One region of the Peptoniphilus sp. SGI.035 genome, then DNA from elsewhere that is predicted to be linked to it. Evidence: riboswitches for the same ligand, from Rfam matches in the RefSeq annotation. Region 1 holds a riboswitch; the other holds the start of a gene.

What was found. A riboswitch is a leader RNA that binds a small molecule or an ion and turns the genes downstream of it on or off. The one in region 1 is predicted to bind lysine.
Region 2: linked by a shared signal. The riboswitch ahead of ACQRC6_RS06080 (transporter substrate-binding domain-containing protein) and the one ahead of lysA (diaminopimelate decarboxylase) in region 1 are both predicted to bind lysine.

The regions. Positions count from the first base shown of each region.
Region 1 is NZ_JBNPOJ010000007.1:14,573-23,884, reverse strand. It holds gene metK (methionine adenosyltransferase) at 1-993, shown strand, start outside; gene ACQRC6_RS04915 (hypothetical protein) at 1,001-1,864, shown strand; gene pduL (phosphate propanoyltransferase) at 1,885-2,532, shown strand; gene eutJ (ethanolamine utilization protein EutJ) at 2,537-3,364, shown strand; gene ACQRC6_RS04900 (aldehyde dehydrogenase family protein) at 3,354-4,772, shown strand; lysine riboswitch at 4,956-5,097, shown strand; gene lysA (diaminopimelate decarboxylase) at 5,164-6,450, shown strand; gene ACQRC6_RS04890 (aspartate kinase) at 6,461-7,624, shown strand; gene dapA (4-hydroxy-tetrahydrodipicolinate synthase) at 7,636-8,508, shown strand; gene dapB (4-hydroxy-tetrahydrodipicolinate reductase) at 8,505-9,230, shown strand; gene ACQRC6_RS04875 (diaminopimelate dehydrogenase) at 9,277-9,312, shown strand, end outside.
Region 2 is NZ_JBNPOJ010000010.1:29,899-39,210, reverse strand. It holds gene clpB (ATP-dependent chaperone ClpB) at 1-2,042, shown strand, start outside; gene ACQRC6_RS06085 (S-layer homology domain-containing protein) at 2,222-3,940, shown strand; lysine riboswitch at 4,066-4,232, shown strand; gene ACQRC6_RS06080 (transporter substrate-binding domain-containing protein) at 4,333-5,187, shown strand; gene ACQRC6_RS06075 (amino acid ABC transporter permease) at 5,203-5,973, shown strand; gene ACQRC6_RS06070 (amino acid ABC transporter ATP-binding protein) at 5,975-6,703, shown strand; gene ACQRC6_RS06065 (YeiH family protein) at 6,870-7,859, opposite strand; gene ACQRC6_RS06060 (proline--tRNA ligase) at 8,095-9,312, shown strand, end outside.

The DNA.
Region 1 (9,312 bases):
GTTTTAGCAGGTGAAGTTACATCAAAAGCAAAAGTTAATGTTGAAAAAGTTGCAATAAACACTATTAGAGAAATAGGGTATTCTACAGATGAATCAGGTTTTGATGTAGATAAAGCAATAGTACTTACAAACATTGATGAGCAATCAAAGGACATTGCTAGGGGAGTTAATCGTGAAAAGATTTGTGCAGGAGATCAAGGGTTAGTATATGGATACGCGACAAATGAAAGTAAATCATATCTTCCACTATCTAGTGAACTTTCACACAGACTTAGTAAGAGACTTTCTGAAGTTAGAAAAAAGAATATAATTGCTGGATTATACCCAGATGGGAAATCGCAAGTTAGCTTAGTTTATGAAAATAATATGCCTTCTTATGTAAAATCTGTAGTTTTAGCAGCTCATCACAGAGAAAGTAAAGACATTACAGCGCTTAGATATGAATTGATAAAGGAAGTAATTTTAAAAGAAATTGACAGTTCGCTCCTTAGAAAAGACACAGTAATTCATATAAATGCCACAGGAAGATTTACAATTGGTGGTCCTAAAGCAGACGTTGGACTTACAGGTAGAAAAATTATAGTTGATACATATGGTGGAGTTGGACGTCATGGTGGAGGAGCTTACTCTGGTAAGGATCCATCAAAAGCAGATAGATCCGCATCATATATGGCAAGATATGTTGCTAAAAACATTGTTGCAGCAGGACTTTGTGATAGATGTGAAGTTCAACTTGCTTATGTAATTGGTAAAGAAAATCCAGAAAGTGTTTATATAAATACTTTTGGAACAGAAAAAATAAGCTTGGATAAAATTTATAAAATAGCAAATGAAGTCTTTGATTTAAGTATTGATGCAATAATAAGGAATTTGAAATTACAAAGGCCAATATATAAAAATACAGCCGCTTATGGACATTTTGGAAGAGATGAAAGCGATTTTACATGGGAGAAAACAGATAAAAAAAATGAAATAAAAAATTTAATAAAGTAGGTGTAATATGGATATTTTAACAATATTTGTAGGTTTTGCTGGAGGATTTTTCGGTGCAGCTTATGGTTCAATACCGGCATTTATAATAACGGGTGTATTTGCTTTAGTAGGCTCAGCTTTGACAATTGCAGGAGTAATAGACTACACGGTAGGTTCAGTTGCCTTTGGACCATTCTTTGGACCTCATGTATCTTTTGCAGCAGGGGCAGCAGCAGCGACATATGCCGCAAATTATGCTAAAAAATTAGACAGTTCACAAAATGTTTTAGCATCTTTATTTGGATTAGGAGATATAAAAACATTATTAGTAGGTGGTCTTTATGGAGTAGTTGGAATAATTTCATTTACATTAGTTGAAAAGCAAAAGTATTTTGTAACAGATAGTCCTGGATTTAGCGTATGCGTTGTACTATTTCTAAACAGACTTATACTTGGCAAAACTTCTCTTATTGGATCGTTAAAGAATGGAGAAAAGAGAGAAATTTTATCAAAAGATGAAGCTATAATGAATGGTATCGTTGGTTTTTTATTTGGACTAGGAATAGCAATTATAGGGAAAGTTTTAATAGATGCAGGAGTTGGGAAAGAAGCCATGGGTGCATATCCTGTATTTGTTTTTGGGTTCTCAGCAATATCACTTATATTCCTACAGATGGGATTTTCTATTCCAATTACACACCATATAACTTATCCGGCTGCTACAACTTTTGTGCTGACAGGAAATGTATATTTTGCAGCTTTAACAGGATTAATTAATGGAATACTCTGGGTTATTGCAGGTAAAATCTTTAACTCACATTGTGATACATACATTGACCCACCAGCCGTTGTTATTGCATTAAGTATTTTTGTAATAAATTTAATATTCTAATATAAGGAAAAGGAAGTAATATGTTGGACAATAATGAACTTGTAAAAAAAATAACAAAAGAAGTTAGTAGGAGAATTGATAATATAAATAAGCATAAAATTGTTGTAGGAGTATCCAATAGACATGTACATCTATCACAAGAAGATCTGGAAAGTTTGTTTGGGAAAGGATACAAGCTCACTGAGAAATCAACATTGAAACAACCAGGACAATTTGCTTCAGAAGAATGTGTTATAGTTCGTGGACCAAAGGGTGAATTTAAAAACGTAAGGATTCTTGGCCCTGTGAGAAAAAAATCGCAAGTTGAAATATCTTTGTCCGATTCCTTTAAACTAGGAGTAAAAGCTCCGATAAAAGAATCTGGAAAACTTGAAGGTACACCAGGTATAGAGTTAATAGGACCATGTGGAAGTGTTAAATTAGAAGTTGGAACTATAATAGCTTTAAGACATATACATATGAGACCAGAAGATGCAGATTTTATGCATGTAAGAGATGGCGAATTTGTAGATGTGGAATTCTTTGGAGAAAGGAAAGCTATAATGGGCAATGTACTAGTTAGAGTTAGCGATAAATACCAATTAGAAATGCATCTTGACACAGATGAAGCAAATGCAGTTGGTATAAAAACTAATGACTATGCAGTAATAAGAAAATTTGCAAGGTGAGAAATTGATTAGTAATAAAGAAGTTTTACAGCTTTCAGAACTTATAAAAGAAGAAAAATTTATAGATTTTAAAAACAAAGAATTAAAAGTAGGGGTTGATCTTGGTACTGCAAACATTGTACTTGTAGTTGTCGATGAGAAAAACAAACCTATAACTGGAATTATTAAACCGGCTAAAGTTGTAAAAGATGGAGTTGTAGTTGACTATATAGGTTCAATAAGTATAGTTCGTGAGTTAAAAGAAAAGCTTGAAGAAAGACTGGGAAGTAAGCTTATATATGCATCATGTGCAATTCCACCGGGAATAGATCCTAGAAGCACTAAAGCAATAGCAAATGTAGTTGAATCTAGTGATTTTATTGTAACAAATATAATTGATGAACCTACAGCCGCTGCAGAAACTTTAAAAATAAGTGATGGAGCAATAGTTGATTTAGGAGGTGGTACTACCGGTATAAGCCTTTTAAAAGGTGGAAAAGTAATAGGATCGTGGGATGAAGCCACAGGTGGGCATCACATGAATTTAACTATAGCGGGATATTATAATATTGATTTGGATAAAGCTGAAGAGGTGAAGATTAATTCCAATAACAAAGATATATTTGCCATAGTAAAACCGGTTTTGGAAAAAATGGCAACTATAGTAAAAAATTATCTAGAAGGAAAAGAAGTTGATTCGCTTTATCTAGTAGGTGGTTCATCTAATTTTGATGGAATTGAAGAATTATTTGAAAAAATAACTGGAATAAAAACTTATAGAAGTAAAGAAGCGTTATTAGTGACGCCACTTGGAATAGCAAAGAGTTGTTTAGGAGGAAAAAATGGAAAATAGTATGATAGAAGATATTGTAAGACAAGTAATTGAAGACTTAAAAAAAGACGAGGAAATTAGTTTCGAAAGTCAAACAAAAAATAGTATGAATAATTATGGAGTTTTTGACAATATGGATGAAGCCATAGATGCAGCAGATAGAGCTCAAAAACAACTCTATGAACTATCATTAGATGAACGAGATAGATTTGCAAATGTAATAAGAAAAACTATATTAAAAGAAGATAATTTAAATTTAATGTCTGTAATGGCGGTTGAAGAAACAAAAATTGGTAGAGTAAGTGATAAGAAAATAAAAAATAGAGTTGCCGCACAAAAAACACCTGGTAAAGAAGATTTAAAAACAAACGCACTTACTGGCGCAAATGGATTAATGATTGAAGAATATTGTCCATTTGGCGTAATAGGTTCAATTACACCAACAACGAATCCTACAGAAACAATAATATCTAACTCAATATCTATGATAGTTGGAGGAAATGCAGTGGTATTTTCACCGCATCCTCGTGCAAAGAAAACTTCAATATTATTAATTCAAATGTTAAACAAAGCATTAGTTGAAAATGGAGCACCAGAAAACTTAATTACAATGGTTAAAGAACCATCAATAGAAGCAACAAATGAAATGATGAAAAATCCAAAGGTAAGACTTCTCGTAGCAACAGGAGGACCGGGAATTGTAAAAACAGTTTTATCATCAGGTAAAAAAGCGATTGGTGCAGGAGCAGGTAACCCACCAGTAGTTGTAGATGAAACAGCTGATATTAAAAAAGCGGCAAAAGATATAGTTGATGGATCAAGTTTTGATAACAATGTTCCATGTATAGCAGAAAAAGAAGTATTTGTAGTAGAAACAAAAGCAGATGACTTAATATATTACATGAGACAAAATGGAGCATACTTACTTGATAACGAAACAGATATAAAAAATCTTGATGAATTAGTAAGCCAAGAAAATGGAAAACCTAAGACAGAATTCGTAGGAAAAGATGCAAAGTATATACTAGAAAAAATTGGTATAGAAGTATCAGAGGATATTAGACTAATAATATTTAAAACTAACAAATATCATCATCTAGTACAAGAAGAAATGATGATGCCAATACTTCCAGTAGTGCCAGTTCCAAATGTAGATGAAGCAATAGAATGTGCTCACGAAGCAGAACATGGAAATAGACATACAGCAATTATGCATTCTAAGAATGTAGATAAACTTTCAAAAATGGCAAAACTACTAGAATGCACAATTTTTGTTAAAAATGCACCATCGTATTCAGGAATAGGTGTTGGAGGAGAAGGCTCTACAACTTTCACAATTGCTGGACCTACAGGTGAAGGGATAACAAGTGCAAAGAGTTTTTGCAGAATAAGAAGATGTGTAATTAAAGATTCATTTAACATTAGATAAAAATTAAATAAAAATATATATTTATTTAACACTCCAAAATCATTCTTGAGATTTAGGAGTGTTTTCATGTATAAAAGAGGCTCTATAATCTTTAAAACATGTTATAGAACCTAAATAAAATTTTTAAAACACTTGCAAAGTTATAAACTCTATGTTATAGTAAATGACAATTAAATAATGATCGATGTTTAGAGAGGTCGCGATTTTTAAGAGTAGGTTAACGAAAGGAAAAATCGCCGAAGGAGAAATCCTGGGGATGCAGAGAATATCTGTATAACTGTCACATTAGAAATGCCCATTTCTTTTGTAGTGCGCTCTATTCATTGAGGGCAAAAGAGAATTTTAACTATGAGTCTTTTGCTCATAGTTTTTTTGTTTTAAGGAGAGTTTTATGAAATTATTTGGAAATTTAAATGTGGTAGATAATGAAATATATTTGGGAAAGTATTCCATGAACTATTTGAAAGAAAAATATGGAACGCCACTTTATATTGTGGATGAAGATTTTTTTAGGGAAACTATTAGAAAATTTAAAAATAATTTTAAATCTAATAAATTCAATACAAATATTTTATATGCCTCCAAGGCTCTTTTAAATAAGTATATTGCCAATGTTGTTTGTGAAGAGGGTATTTCAATTGATGCTGTAAGTGGCGGTGAAATTTATACGATTTTAAATTCAAAGATGAGTGCAGATAAAATATATTTTCACGGAAATAATAAGTTGAAAAAAGAACTTGAATTTGCCGTTGACTCTGGTGTTGGAAAAATTGTAATAGATAATGTAAGCGAGATAAATAAGCTTGAAGCTATTTTAAAGGAAAGGAAAAAGACGCAAAAGGTATTAATTAGACTTAATCCTGGAATTGATGCTCATACTCATGAATATATTGCAACTTCAAAAAATGATTCTAAGTTTGGTCTTTCGATTTTTTCGGATGATATATTTGATGTTATTAAGAGAGTAGCTAATTCAAAATATTTTGAACTTCTTGGTTTTCATGCACATATTGGCTCACAAGTTTTTAGAGAGGAATCTTTCTTTTCTGAAGCAGATGAGATGATAAATTTTATAAAAAAAGTTAGTGATAAGGGCATTAGAATCGAAGAACTTAACTTAGGCGGAGGTTTTGGAATTTATTATACGTCTGAAGATTCTCCCTTTGAAATTGAAGGATTTTTAAAGAGGTATATTAAAAAAATCGAAGAGTTTTTAGAAAAAAATAATTTAAAAATAAAAACTATTACCATAGAACCAGGCAGAAGTTTAATATCAAATGCTGGGCACACACTTTATACTGCGGAAATTATTAAAAAAACCTATGGTGGCAAGAATTTTATATTTATAGATGGTTCAATGAATGACAATATAAGGCCTGCGCTATATGGTGCAAAGTATGAGGCTTCTATTGCAAATAAATTTAATGATAATTTAGAAGAAGTATATACTATTGCAGGTAAATGTTGTGAAAGTGGAGATATTATTATAAGGGATATAATGCTTCCAAAGGTAGAGGAGGGAGACCTCATCTTAGTTTCATCTACTGGAGCATATAATTATTCAATGTCTAGTAATTATAATAGGGTTGAAAGACCTGCCATGATTTTTGTATCAGATGAGGTAAAGGTTGCAGTTAGAAGAGAAACATATGAAGATTTAATGAGAAATGATTTGTAATAGGTGAATTATGAAAAATGTTGTTATGAAATTTGGAGGGAGTTCCGTTGCAAATGCAGAAAAGATTATGAGTGTTGCAAGGAACTTGGTCAAGAGAAAGAGAGATTTAAACAATGTAGTCTGTGTAGTTTCTGCAATGGGAGATACCACGGATATTTTAATAAAAAAAGCTCAAGAGATAAATAAAAAACCTCAAAAGAGAGAGATGGACGTTTTGATGGCTACGGGAGAACTTGTATCCTCATCACTTCTTGCAATGGCAGTTGAATCTTTAGGAGAGAAGGCAATATCTTTAAGTGGAGCACAAGCAGGATTTAAAACTTATGGGAGATATGGATTCAGCAAGATTTTAGATGTAGATACAAAATATGTTGAAGAAAAACTTAGAGATAATTACATTGTAATTGTGGCAGGGTTTCAAGGGATTAATGAAGTAGGAGATACTACAACGCTTGGACGTGGAGGTTCAGATACATCAGCTGTTGCCCTTGCAGCTAAGCTTGGATGTGATTGTGAAATTTACACAGATGTTGAAGGAATATATACAGTAGATCCGAGATTCTATAAAAATGCAAAAAAACTTTATCGCATAAGTTATGAAGAGACTATGGAAATGGCACATCTTGGTGCAAAAGTAATTGATCCAAGAGCTGTGGAGCTAGCACAAAAATATGGAGTAAAGCTTTATATTGCACTAAATACTTGCAATGTCTTGGGAACTGTAATTGATAAGGAGGAAAATGTGGAGAAAAGTATTATAAGAGGAGTTTCATCAATAGATAATATTTTGCTTGTAAATAAAAAATTAGAAAATCAAAGTATTGCAGATTTATTTTCTGAACTTGCAAAAAAAGAAGTTAACATTGATGTTATAAATCAAAGTATTATTGGAGATGAAGTTTATGTTTCCTTTACATCAGTAATAGAGGAGAAGGATACAATTAATTCAATTGGAGATGGATTTAATTTTATAGAAAATGTATCAAAAGTTTCAGTGATTGGAAATGCAATGAGAACTGAACCCGGAGTTGCTGCAAGGATATTTGATGTACTTAATGCAAATAATATTAAATTTTATCAAGTTTCCACATCGGAAATTTCCGTATCAATAATTGTAGATACAGTTATTAAAGAAAAAGTTATGAAATTATTTATTAGAGAATTTGATTTATAAGGAGAGATATTATGACTTTATTTACTGGTAGCGGTGTTGCAATAGTAACACCATTTAAAGAAAATTTTGACGTAGATTATGCTAAACTGCAACAACTATTGGACTTTCATTTACAAAATGAAACAGATGCAATAATAATAGTAGGAACAACTGGAGAAGCGTCTACGATGACAAATGAAGAACAAGCAGAAACTGTAAAATTTACAGCGGACTATATTAATGGCAGAATCCCAGTTATTGCTGGTGCAGGATCAAATGATACAAGACATGGTATGTTGCTTTCAAAAATGTGCGAAGATGCTGGGGCAGATGGACTTTTGCAAGTAACTCCATATTATAATAAGACTTCACAGAGGGGATTAATAGAACACTTTAAAAAAATTGCAGAAAGTGTAAAAATTCCAATGCTTTTATACAATGTGCCAGGAAGGACGGGAATGGGCATTGATCCAAAGACACTTCTTGAGCTTTCAAAAATAGATAATATAATTGGAATGAAAGATGCAACTGGCGATTTATCCTATGCTGCAAAGGTAAGAAGTCTTGTAGGTTATGATTTTGACATATATTCAGGAAATGACGATGTTACAATTCCACTTATGAGCCTTGGGGCAAGGGGAGTTATTTCTGTTATAGCAAATATATTTCCAAAAAAAATTCATAATATGACTAAATTGTATTTAGATGGAGAGATAGAAAAAGCAGCTAAACTTCAAACGGATTTAAAAGAATTAAACGATGCACTTTTTGTAGAACCAAATCCAATTCCTGTAAAAGCAGCTATGAATTTACTGGGATATGAAGTAGGAGGGCTTAGACTTCCACTTTTTGAGGCAAGTGAAGATACAAAACATAATTTAAAGAGAATACTAGGTGTGAAATGAAAATATTTATAGTTGGAATAACAGGAGCAATGGGCAGGACTTTCTTTAATTTAGATGGAGATTTTGAAATAGCAGGTGGATTTGCAGAAAAAGAGGATAGAGAGAAAAATATTTATAATAACTTTGAGGATGTAGATGTAGATTTTGATGTAATTATAGATTTTTCAAATAAGAGTATAGTAGATAAGACTATAAAATTTTCAGTAGAGAAGAAAAAGCCACTTGTAGAAGCAACAACAGGTCTTAGCGAAAAGACTATGAATAATTTAAAAAAAGCATCAGAAGAAATTCCAGTAATTTATTCAAGAAATTATTCCTTAGGCATAAATGTAATGGAGAAGATTGTAAGTGAGCTTACAAAAATGTTAGATGGTTTTGACATAGAAATAATAGAAGCTCATCACAATAAAAAGAAAGACGCTCCAAGTGGTACGGCATTAATGCTCTTGGATGCAGTTAAAAAAGAAAGAGATGTTTCTGAAATTTATGATAGGACAAAGATTCACGAAATGCGCAATAAAAATGAAGTAGGTATTTCAAGCATAAGAGCAGGCACAATAAATGGAGATCATACAGTTATCTTTGCAGGAGATAGTGAGATACTTGAGATTAAACACAGTGCAGGGTCAAAAAATATTTTTGCCAATGGAGCAATAAAAGCAGCTAAGTTTTTACTTGGAAAGGAAAAAGGTCTTTATATTTTTAAAGATATATTAGAGTAAACACTCTATAAGAAATTAATTAATAAAATAAGAAAAGAGGAAAAAGATGAAAATTGGAATAGTAGGATATGGAAATTTAGGA
Region 2 (9,312 bases), on a different contig from region 1:
TTGGTCGTGACGAAGAAGTGCGTAATGTTATTAGAATTCTTTCTCGTAGGACTAAGAACAATCCAGTTTTAATAGGCCCTCCTGGAGTTGGTAAAACGGCAATTGCAGGTGGTCTTGCGCAAAGAATTGTGTCTGAAGATGTACCAGAAGGTCTTAAAAATAAAACTGTCTTTTCATTAGACATGGGTGCACTTATAGCAGGGGCAAAATACCGTGGCGAGTTTGAAGAGAGATTAAAAGCTGTTTTAAATGAAGTGAAAAAGTCTGATGGAAATATTATTTTATTCATCGATGAAATTCACAATATTGTTGGAGCAGGAAAAACTGATGGAGCAATGGACGCATCAAATTTGTTAAAACCAATGCTTGCTCGTGGAGAATTGCACGCAATTGGTGCAACAACTCTTGATGAATACAGAAAGTATATTGAAAAGGACCCTGCACTTGAAAGAAGATTCCAAAAAGTTTTGGTTAAAGAACCAACTGTGGAAGATACAATTGCAATCCTCCGTGGATTAAAGGATAAATACGAAATTTATCACGGAATAAGAATTTCTGACTCGGCAGTAATTGCAGCGGCAACGCTATCTGATAGATATATTACAGATAGATTTTTGCCAGACAAGGCCATTGACTTAATGGATGAAGCTTGTGCAATGTTAAGGACAGAAATTGATTCGATGCCGACAGAAATTGATGAAGTAAGAAGAAAAATTTTGCAACTTGAAATTGAAAATCAAGCTTTAAAAAAGGAAACTGACGAGGCAAGTTTAGAAAGACTTAAAAAACTTCAAGGCGAACTTTCCGAAGAAAAGGCTGAATTTGATAGATTAAAATCAAAATGGGAAGCTGAAAAGAAGGAACTTGACTCTACAAAAGACATCAAGAAACAAATTGAAGATACTAATCATGCAATTGAAGAAGCCGAAAGGAATTACGATTTAGAAAAACTTTCTGAATTAAAATATGGCGTTCTTCCAAAATTAAAGGAAGAATTAAAGAAGAGAGAGTCATCAACTAAAGACGAATCTTCCATGGTAAAGGAAGAAGTTACAGAAGATGAAATTGCCTATGTAGTAAGTAGATGGACTGGCATACCAGTTGAAAAGCTAAATAAGACTGAGAGAGAAAAACTTCTCAACTTGGAAGATATTCTCCACAAGAGAGTAATTGGTCAAGATAAGGCTATTGAAGTTGTGTCTGATGCTGTACTAAGGGCAAGAGCAGGATTAAAGGATAGAAACAAACCAATTGGGTCCTTTATATTCTTGGGGCCAACTGGAGTTGGAAAGACAGAAACAGCAAAGGCTCTTACAGAAACACTTTTCGACGATGAAAGAAACTTAATTAGAATAGATATGTCTGAGTACATGGAGAAACACTCTGTGTCAAGACTTGTAGGTTCTCCTCCAGGATATGTTGGTTACGATGAAGGCGGACAGCTTACGGAAGCGGTTAGAAGAAAACCTTATTCAGTAATTTTATTTGATGAAATTGAAAAGGCACATCCAGATGTATTTAATATTCTTTTACAAGTTTTAGACGATGGAAGACTTACTGATAACCAAGGAAGGACTGTGGACTTTAAAAACACAGTAATTATTATGACTTCAAACATTGGCTCACACTTCTTAATCGACGGAATTGGAGAAGATGGACAAATAACTGAAGATGCAAGGGAAAATGTAATGCGAGATCTTCGTGCTTCCTTTAGACCAGAATTTTTAAATAGAGTTGACGAAATAGTTTTATTTAAACCACTTCAAAGAGATGAAATTTACAATATTATTAAACAAAGCATTAAAGAAGTTGAAAGAAAGCTTCAAGATAGAGATATTAAAATCGAAGTTACAGATGCTGCCCTTGAATTTATTTTGAACGCATCTTTTAGTCCACAATATGGAGCAAGACCAGTTAAGAGATATATTGGTCACACTCTTGAAACAAAAATTTCAAAGATGATAATAAAGGGCGATGTAATGGATGGCAATACAATTATAGTTGATGTTTATGCAGATGATTTATCTGTAAGAGTTAAATAAGATTTAAAGACTTGCTATTCTTAGCAGGTCTTTTTATGTCGATAGTATTACGAATATTAAGATAATATTAAATAAGCTGAAATTATGCCCTTTATCACTTTTTTATCACAAAAAAGATTTAAACTCAGTAATATAATGTAATATAATACAAAATAGTATTTTATTTAGGAGGAAATTTAATGAAACCATATAGTAAAAAGTATTTAACACTTGCACTAGCAGGAGTTCTAGTATCGTCAATGCCAGTATCTGCTTTTGCAAATGGAGGAGCACCAGCAGCATCAGCACCTGCATCAACAACAGCAGAATCTCCAGCAGCACCAGCACCAGCACCAGATCAAGCACAACCAGGAACACAAAAAGAAGACGCTGAAAAGAAAGCAAAAGAAGACGCTGAAAAGAAAGCAAGAGAAGAATTAGAAAAAGCAAAAGAAGACGCTAAAAAAGCAAAAGAAGAAGCGGATAGATTAAAAAAAGAAAAAGAAGAAGCTGAAAGAAAAAGAAGATACGAAACTCTTTCACTTTCAAGCGTGAGATATGATGGAACATATTTGTCAGGTTATACTTCTGCAAAAGCTGACATATATATAAAGAGAGTTAGTTCAAGATATGGATACGGATATAGCTATGACAGAGGATATGAAAAAATAGGATCTGCAGATAATAGAGGAGATTTTAAAATTAAAGTAGATCTCAAAGAAGGAGAAACTTATTCTGTAATAGCAAGAGATGGATTAAATGAATCAAGAGAGGTAGAAGTTAAAAACGACAATTACAAAAACATCAAGGGCTCAAAAGTTGATGCAAGTGGTTTAAGCATTGCTGGAAGAACTTTAACAGGCTATATTAAAAATCATCCTTTTGAAAATGTAAGAGTTTATATGGACGGAAAATTACTTGGAAGCTTTAGAACTGACAAAAATTCATATTTCACAGTAACTTTAAGCGAAACTGTATACGATAGAGAACTTAAGGATTTAAAATTCTACACTGATTCAAAAACAGTTGAAAATAAAAAATTTAAAATTACAGAAGCACTTGAAGGACAAAAACTTGTAAAGGGAACTGCAAATGTAAAGGATGAAATTACTGTTTACGATGCAAGCAATAGAAAACTTGGCAGCATTACAGTAAACAATTCTGGAGTATTCACTGTATTTTTAGACAGAGCATTAATCTATGGTGAAACTATAAAAGTCGAAGCAAAAAATGAAGCAGGAGATATTACAAAGATTGAATACAAAGTTACAAAGAACGCAGTTGAAGAAGTTAAGGCAATTGCTTATATCAAGGGCTATCCAGATGGAACATTTAAACCACAAGCAAATGTAACAAGAGCAGAAGCAGCTCAAATGTTTGCTACTTTGTTAAATGGAGGAGGAGATTTTGGAACAAGCTCTGCAACAAAGTTTTCTGATGCAAGCGACAACTGGTTCTCTAAGGCAATTAATTATGTTGTTGCAAAGGGTCTAATTAGTGGATACCCAGATGGAACATTTAAACCAAATGAAAGCATTACAAGAGCTGAATTTGCACAAATGATTTCCGGATATGTTAAGAATGAAAAGAAAGTTTCTTCTGATTTCCAAGATGTTAAAGATCACTGGGCAAAGAGTGCTATTGAAAAATTATATGGCAACAAAAATGTAACAGGTTATCCAGACGGAACATTTAAGCCTAATGCAAAGATAACTAGAGCAGAAGCTGTTACTATTTTAAACTCTGTTTTTAATAGAAACACAACTAAAAATTCACTTAACAATGTAAACACTTCATCTCTTAATAAATTCTCAGATGTAAGTGAGGGATTTTGGGCTTACTACAACATTCTTGATGCAGCAAATACTCACAATAGAGAAAGACTAAACTCAACTTCAGAAGTTGATATGTGGAAATAATTTTAATGAGGCTCCCAAGGGGAGTCTTATTTATTGCAAATTTTTAAGAAAAAATTTAAAAAACACTTGACTTTTGCAAATCTCCTATATATAATTGATAAATCAATTGAATACATTGTATTGAAAAATACGATAGAGGTGCGGGCTTTATCAGTAATCTTTCGGAGCAAGACCATGCAGTGAAGAAAGATGAAAGGAAATTTCGCCGAAGTGTATTAATGGTAAGTTAATATGCTGGGCATGCAAACAATATTTGTATGACTGTCACAATATGTGGGGAGCTATCTAAAGTTAAATACTTTGTCTTATTTTATTAGACATTTTAACAGTTTGGTTTTCCAGACTGTTTTTTTATTACTTTTTATAGCCAACGAGAATTACGGAGGTATATTATGAATTTAAGAAAGAATGTAGCAAAAGTTTTATTAGTTGCAGGTTTAGCTAGCACGATGTTTTTAACAGCTTGTAATTCAAAGGGAGATGGTGGCACAGCTGCTGCTCCATCGGATTCAGGAACTTTAAAAGTTGGAATGGAATGTGATTACGCACCTTTTAACTGGACGCAAACAACTGAGAAAAACGGTTATCCAATTGCGGCTGGAGGATACGCTGGTGGATATGATGTTGAAATCGCAAAGAAAATTGCTGAGTCCATGAACAAGAAGCTTGAAATAGTAAAAACTGAATGGAATGGCCTTACTCCTGCACTTACTTCAGGAAAAATTGATTTAATTATCGCAGGAATGAGTCCAACTGCTGAAAGAAAAGAAACTATTGATTTTTCAAACACTTATTACACATCAGATCTTGTAATAGTTGTTAAAAAGGATTCACCTTATGCAAAGGCAAAATCACTTGCTGATTTTAAGGGTGCAAATATTACTGGACAACTTAACACTTTCCACTACGATGTAATTGATCAAATTGAAGGTGTAAATAAATCTACAGCTCTTGAAACTTTTCCAGCAATGATAGTTGCACTTAGAAGTGGAAAGATAGACGGATATGTTTCTGAAAGACCAGGTGCTCTTTCTGCAACTTCTGCAAATAAGGACTTAACTTTTGTAGAATTTGAAAAGGGAAAGGGATTTGAAGCATCTGAAGAAGATACATCAATTTCAGTAGGAGTTAAGAAGGGCAACGACGAACTTTTAAAGAAAGTTAATGATGCACTTTCAAAAATTTCTGAAAAAGAAAGACAAAGTATAATGGAAGAAGCTGTGGCTAATCAACCACTTGGCGAATAATTATGGGAGAATAAAATGCCAGAAAGTTTTTTTGGATGGATAGGATTTTTAATAAAGGAATATGGTTCCCTCTTTGTTGAGGGAACTATTAACACAATTATAATTGCCGTAATTGGCACATTAGTTGGGTTTTTAATAGGACTATTAATAGCAATAGTTAGAACAATAAAAGTAAATAAAAAATCTTCAGCCTTTAAAAAAGCAGTTTTAAAAATTGTAAATGCAATAATTATAATTTATATTCAAGTTATTAGAGGAACGCCAATGATGGTACAAGCTATGATGTTTTATTATGGTTCCCTTCAATATTTTAATTTGAATATGGCGGCAATGCCTTCAGCACTTATAATTGTATCTGTAAATACAGGCGCATATATGGCTGAAATAATTAGAGGCGGAATAATTTCTATTGACAAAGGTCAAACTGAAGGCGCACTTTCCATAGGAATGACTCATTGGCAAACAATGACAGAAATTGTACTTCCTCAAGCTGTTAGAAATATAATTCCATCAGTGGGGAATGAATTTATTGTAAACATTAAGGATTCATCAGTTTTAAATGTAATTTCAGTTTCAGAATTGTTCTTTATTTCAAAATCGGCAGCTGGAACTTATTTAAGATACTTTGAAGTATTTTTCATCACAGCATTAATTTATTTATTCTTAACTATTACAGTAAGTCAACTTATGAAGCTTGTTGAAAGAAAAATGGATGGAGATGGAACTTATAAAATTTATGGTTCACAATCTTCAGCAGAAGTAATAGAGTTTAAGGAAGAGGTGTGAGATGGCATATATTTTTGAAATAGAAAATTTAGAAAAAAGCTTTGGATCCAATGAAGTTTTAAAGGATATAAATTTCAAGGTGGAAAAGGGCGAAGTTCTTTCAATAATTGGTTCATCTGGATCAGGCAAGTCCACACTTCTTAGATGTATAAATTTATTGGAAGAGCCAGACGGCGGAAAAATAAAATATCACGGCGAAAATATTTTAGATTATATTTCTATAAATAATTACAGGACAAAGGTGGGAATGGTTTTTCAATCTTTTAACCTCTTTAACAACAAGACTGTTCTTGAAAATTGCGTCGTAGGACAAGTTAAAGTTCTAAAAAAATCTCGTGAAGATGCAATAAAGGTTGCAGATGAATTTTTGAAAAAAGTAGGGATGTATCCCTTTAGAGATGCAAAACCAGCATCATTATCTGGTGGACAAAAGCAAAGAGTTGCCATAGCAAGATCACTTGCAATGAATCCAGAAGTGCTTCTCTTTGACGAACCTACATCGGCACTGGATCCAGAAATGGTAAATGAAGTTTTAAATGTAATGCGTTCTCTTGCAGAGGAAGGGCTTACAATGCTTGTAGTAACTCACGAGATGGGTTTTGCAAGGGATGTATCTAACAGAGTTCTCTTCATGGACAAAGGTGTCATAGCAGAAGACGAAGATTCAAAAGAATTTTTCGCAAATCCAAAAACTAAGAGGGCAAAAGAATTTTTATCCATGGTTTTATAATTTTAATTTTAATAAATCTTTAAAAGCTCGAAAGGGCTTTTATTTTTTTGCTTTTTGTTAAAAAAGCAGCACTAAGGCTGCTTCAATTAAAATAAAAAATCTTATGAACAAGTTTTATGAAAAATTTCAAATAAAATAAATTTTCTAAATTTAAAAATCCTATAAATTACCAAATGCCAAGCAATTGTTGCATTGCTAAACTCACAAAAATTATTCCTATCCAACAAAGAGCACCTTCTACTATTGCCTTTCCTCCTTGTGAAATTAATTTTTTAATATCTGTATTAAGTCCAATTGCAGACATTGCCATTATAATAAAAAATTTTGACAAAAATTTCATTGTTGACAAGAAAGAGGATGGAAGTGGAAGTACAGTTGTGAAAATTGATGCAAGTAGAAAAAATAAAATGAATGTTGGAAAAGATTTTAACACGCTAACTTTTTCTGTATTTTCCTTTGATTTTATTATTCCAAGTACAAGTGTAATTGGAATAATTGCAAGAGTTCTCGTTAATTTCACAATTGTTGCATAATTAAGGGCGGTGTCGTCATTAAACATTGTTGACCAAGTTCCTGATGCTGCCACAACTGATGATGTGTCGTTTATTGCTGTCCCAGCCCACATTCCAAAGCCTGTGTGAGTCATGCCAAGTTTTACGCCAAGTGTTGGGAAGATTAGTGCAGCGATAATATTAAATAAAAATATTACAGAGATTGAAGTCGCAATGTCTTCGTCCTTTGCATTAATTACTGGTGCTGTTGCAGCAATTGCTGATCCACCACAGATTGATGACCCAACTCCAACTAGTGTTGCAACATCTGAATCGATTTTTAAAATTTTTGCTGTGGCAAAGGAGATTATAAGTGCAGTTGAAATTGTGGAAAGAATTATTAAAAGTGATGATTTTCCTACTACAATAATTTCGCTAAGGTTAAGACCAAATCCAAGCAGTATTACGGCAAATTGAAGTACCTTTTTTGATGTAAATTTTATTCCAGATTCAAAGGACTCTGGTCTTTTAAAGTTATTCAATATAATACCGAAAAGAATTCCAAAGACGGGTCCTCCAATTACTGGAAAGATTTTGCCTAAAAAGTAGGCACAAGTTGCAATTAAAGCTGAAAATAAAATGCCAGCTATATCTCTTTTTTTCATTATTATGTCCTCCTATGTATTTATGTGAAACAAATAGTTATTATACATGATTTTTTAAATTAGTTGTTACTTTTTCAAAAATATTCTAATGATTTTCACAAATCTAAAATTTTTCCACAAAATTGTGAAGTATTGGCGCCTTTATAGTATAATAAAAATAGTGTGCAATGAGATTTTCCATAAAACTTGTGGAAATTTATTTTATTTATTATAATACTTTTATTATGGAGGTAATATGAGATTATCAAAACTTTATATGCCAACTCTTAGGGAGGATCCACAAGATGCAGAGATTGCATCTCATAAGTTTCTTCTAAGAGCGGGTATGATTAGAAAATCTGCTAGTGGTATCTATACATATTTGCCACTTGGTTATAGATCTATTCGAAAAATTGAAAATATAGTCCGTGAAGAAATGGACAAAGCTGGTGCAATGGAAATTTTAATGTCTGCCATTCAACCAGCAGAAATTTGGAAAGAGTCTGGTAGATGGGAAAAATTTGGTCCTGAAATGTTTAAGTTAAAGGACAGAAATGACAGAGAGTTTTGTCTCGGACCTACTGCGGAAGAATATTTTACCACTCTTGTCCGCGATGAAGTTAAAAGTTATAAAGATCTTCCACTTAATTTATATCAAATTCAAACTAAATACAGAGATGAAAAAAGACCTAGATTTGGTATAAATAGAGCTAGAGAATTTTCTATGAAAGATGCCTATACTTTTGACACTTCTCCTGAAACTCTTCACATTGCTTACATGAATATGTATGAAGCATATGAAAAAATATTTGACAGATTAGAACTTGATTATAAAATTGTCGAAGGGGATAATGGTGCAATGGGCGGCACTGGTTCTCATGAATTTATTGCTCTTTCTGAAACTGGCGAAGGAGTAATTGTATATTCTGAATCTGGAAAATTTGGAGCAACTGAAGAAAAGGCTCCTGTTGAATATGTAATGCCACCACATGAAGATAAAAAGGAATTAGAAAAGGTACACACACCTAATGCAAGCACAATTGAAGAAGTTGCTAAGTTCTTAAATGTGGATGAAAAAAAATGCGCCAAGGCAGTTGACTTAATGCTTGGAGATGAACCAGTTATAGTATTTATCCCAGGAGATAGAGAATTAAATATGGCAAAGCTTGTGGCATACACTGGAGTTGCTGAACACGACATAAGAATGATGGAAGAGTCTGACATTGAAGCTATAAAGTCTAAAAAGGGTTACACTGGACCAGTTGGTTTAGATGTTAGAAAAATTTTTGACAAAAGAGTTACTGAAATGGACAATCTTGTTGTCGGTGCAAATGAAGAAGATTACCACTACATCAATGCAAATTATGGCAGAGATTTTGAGGGCGAAGTTGTAGACGACCTTCTTCTTGTATCTCAAGGCGACAAAGTGCCGGGAACTGATGAAGAATATAAATTTGCAAGGGGTATTGAAGTA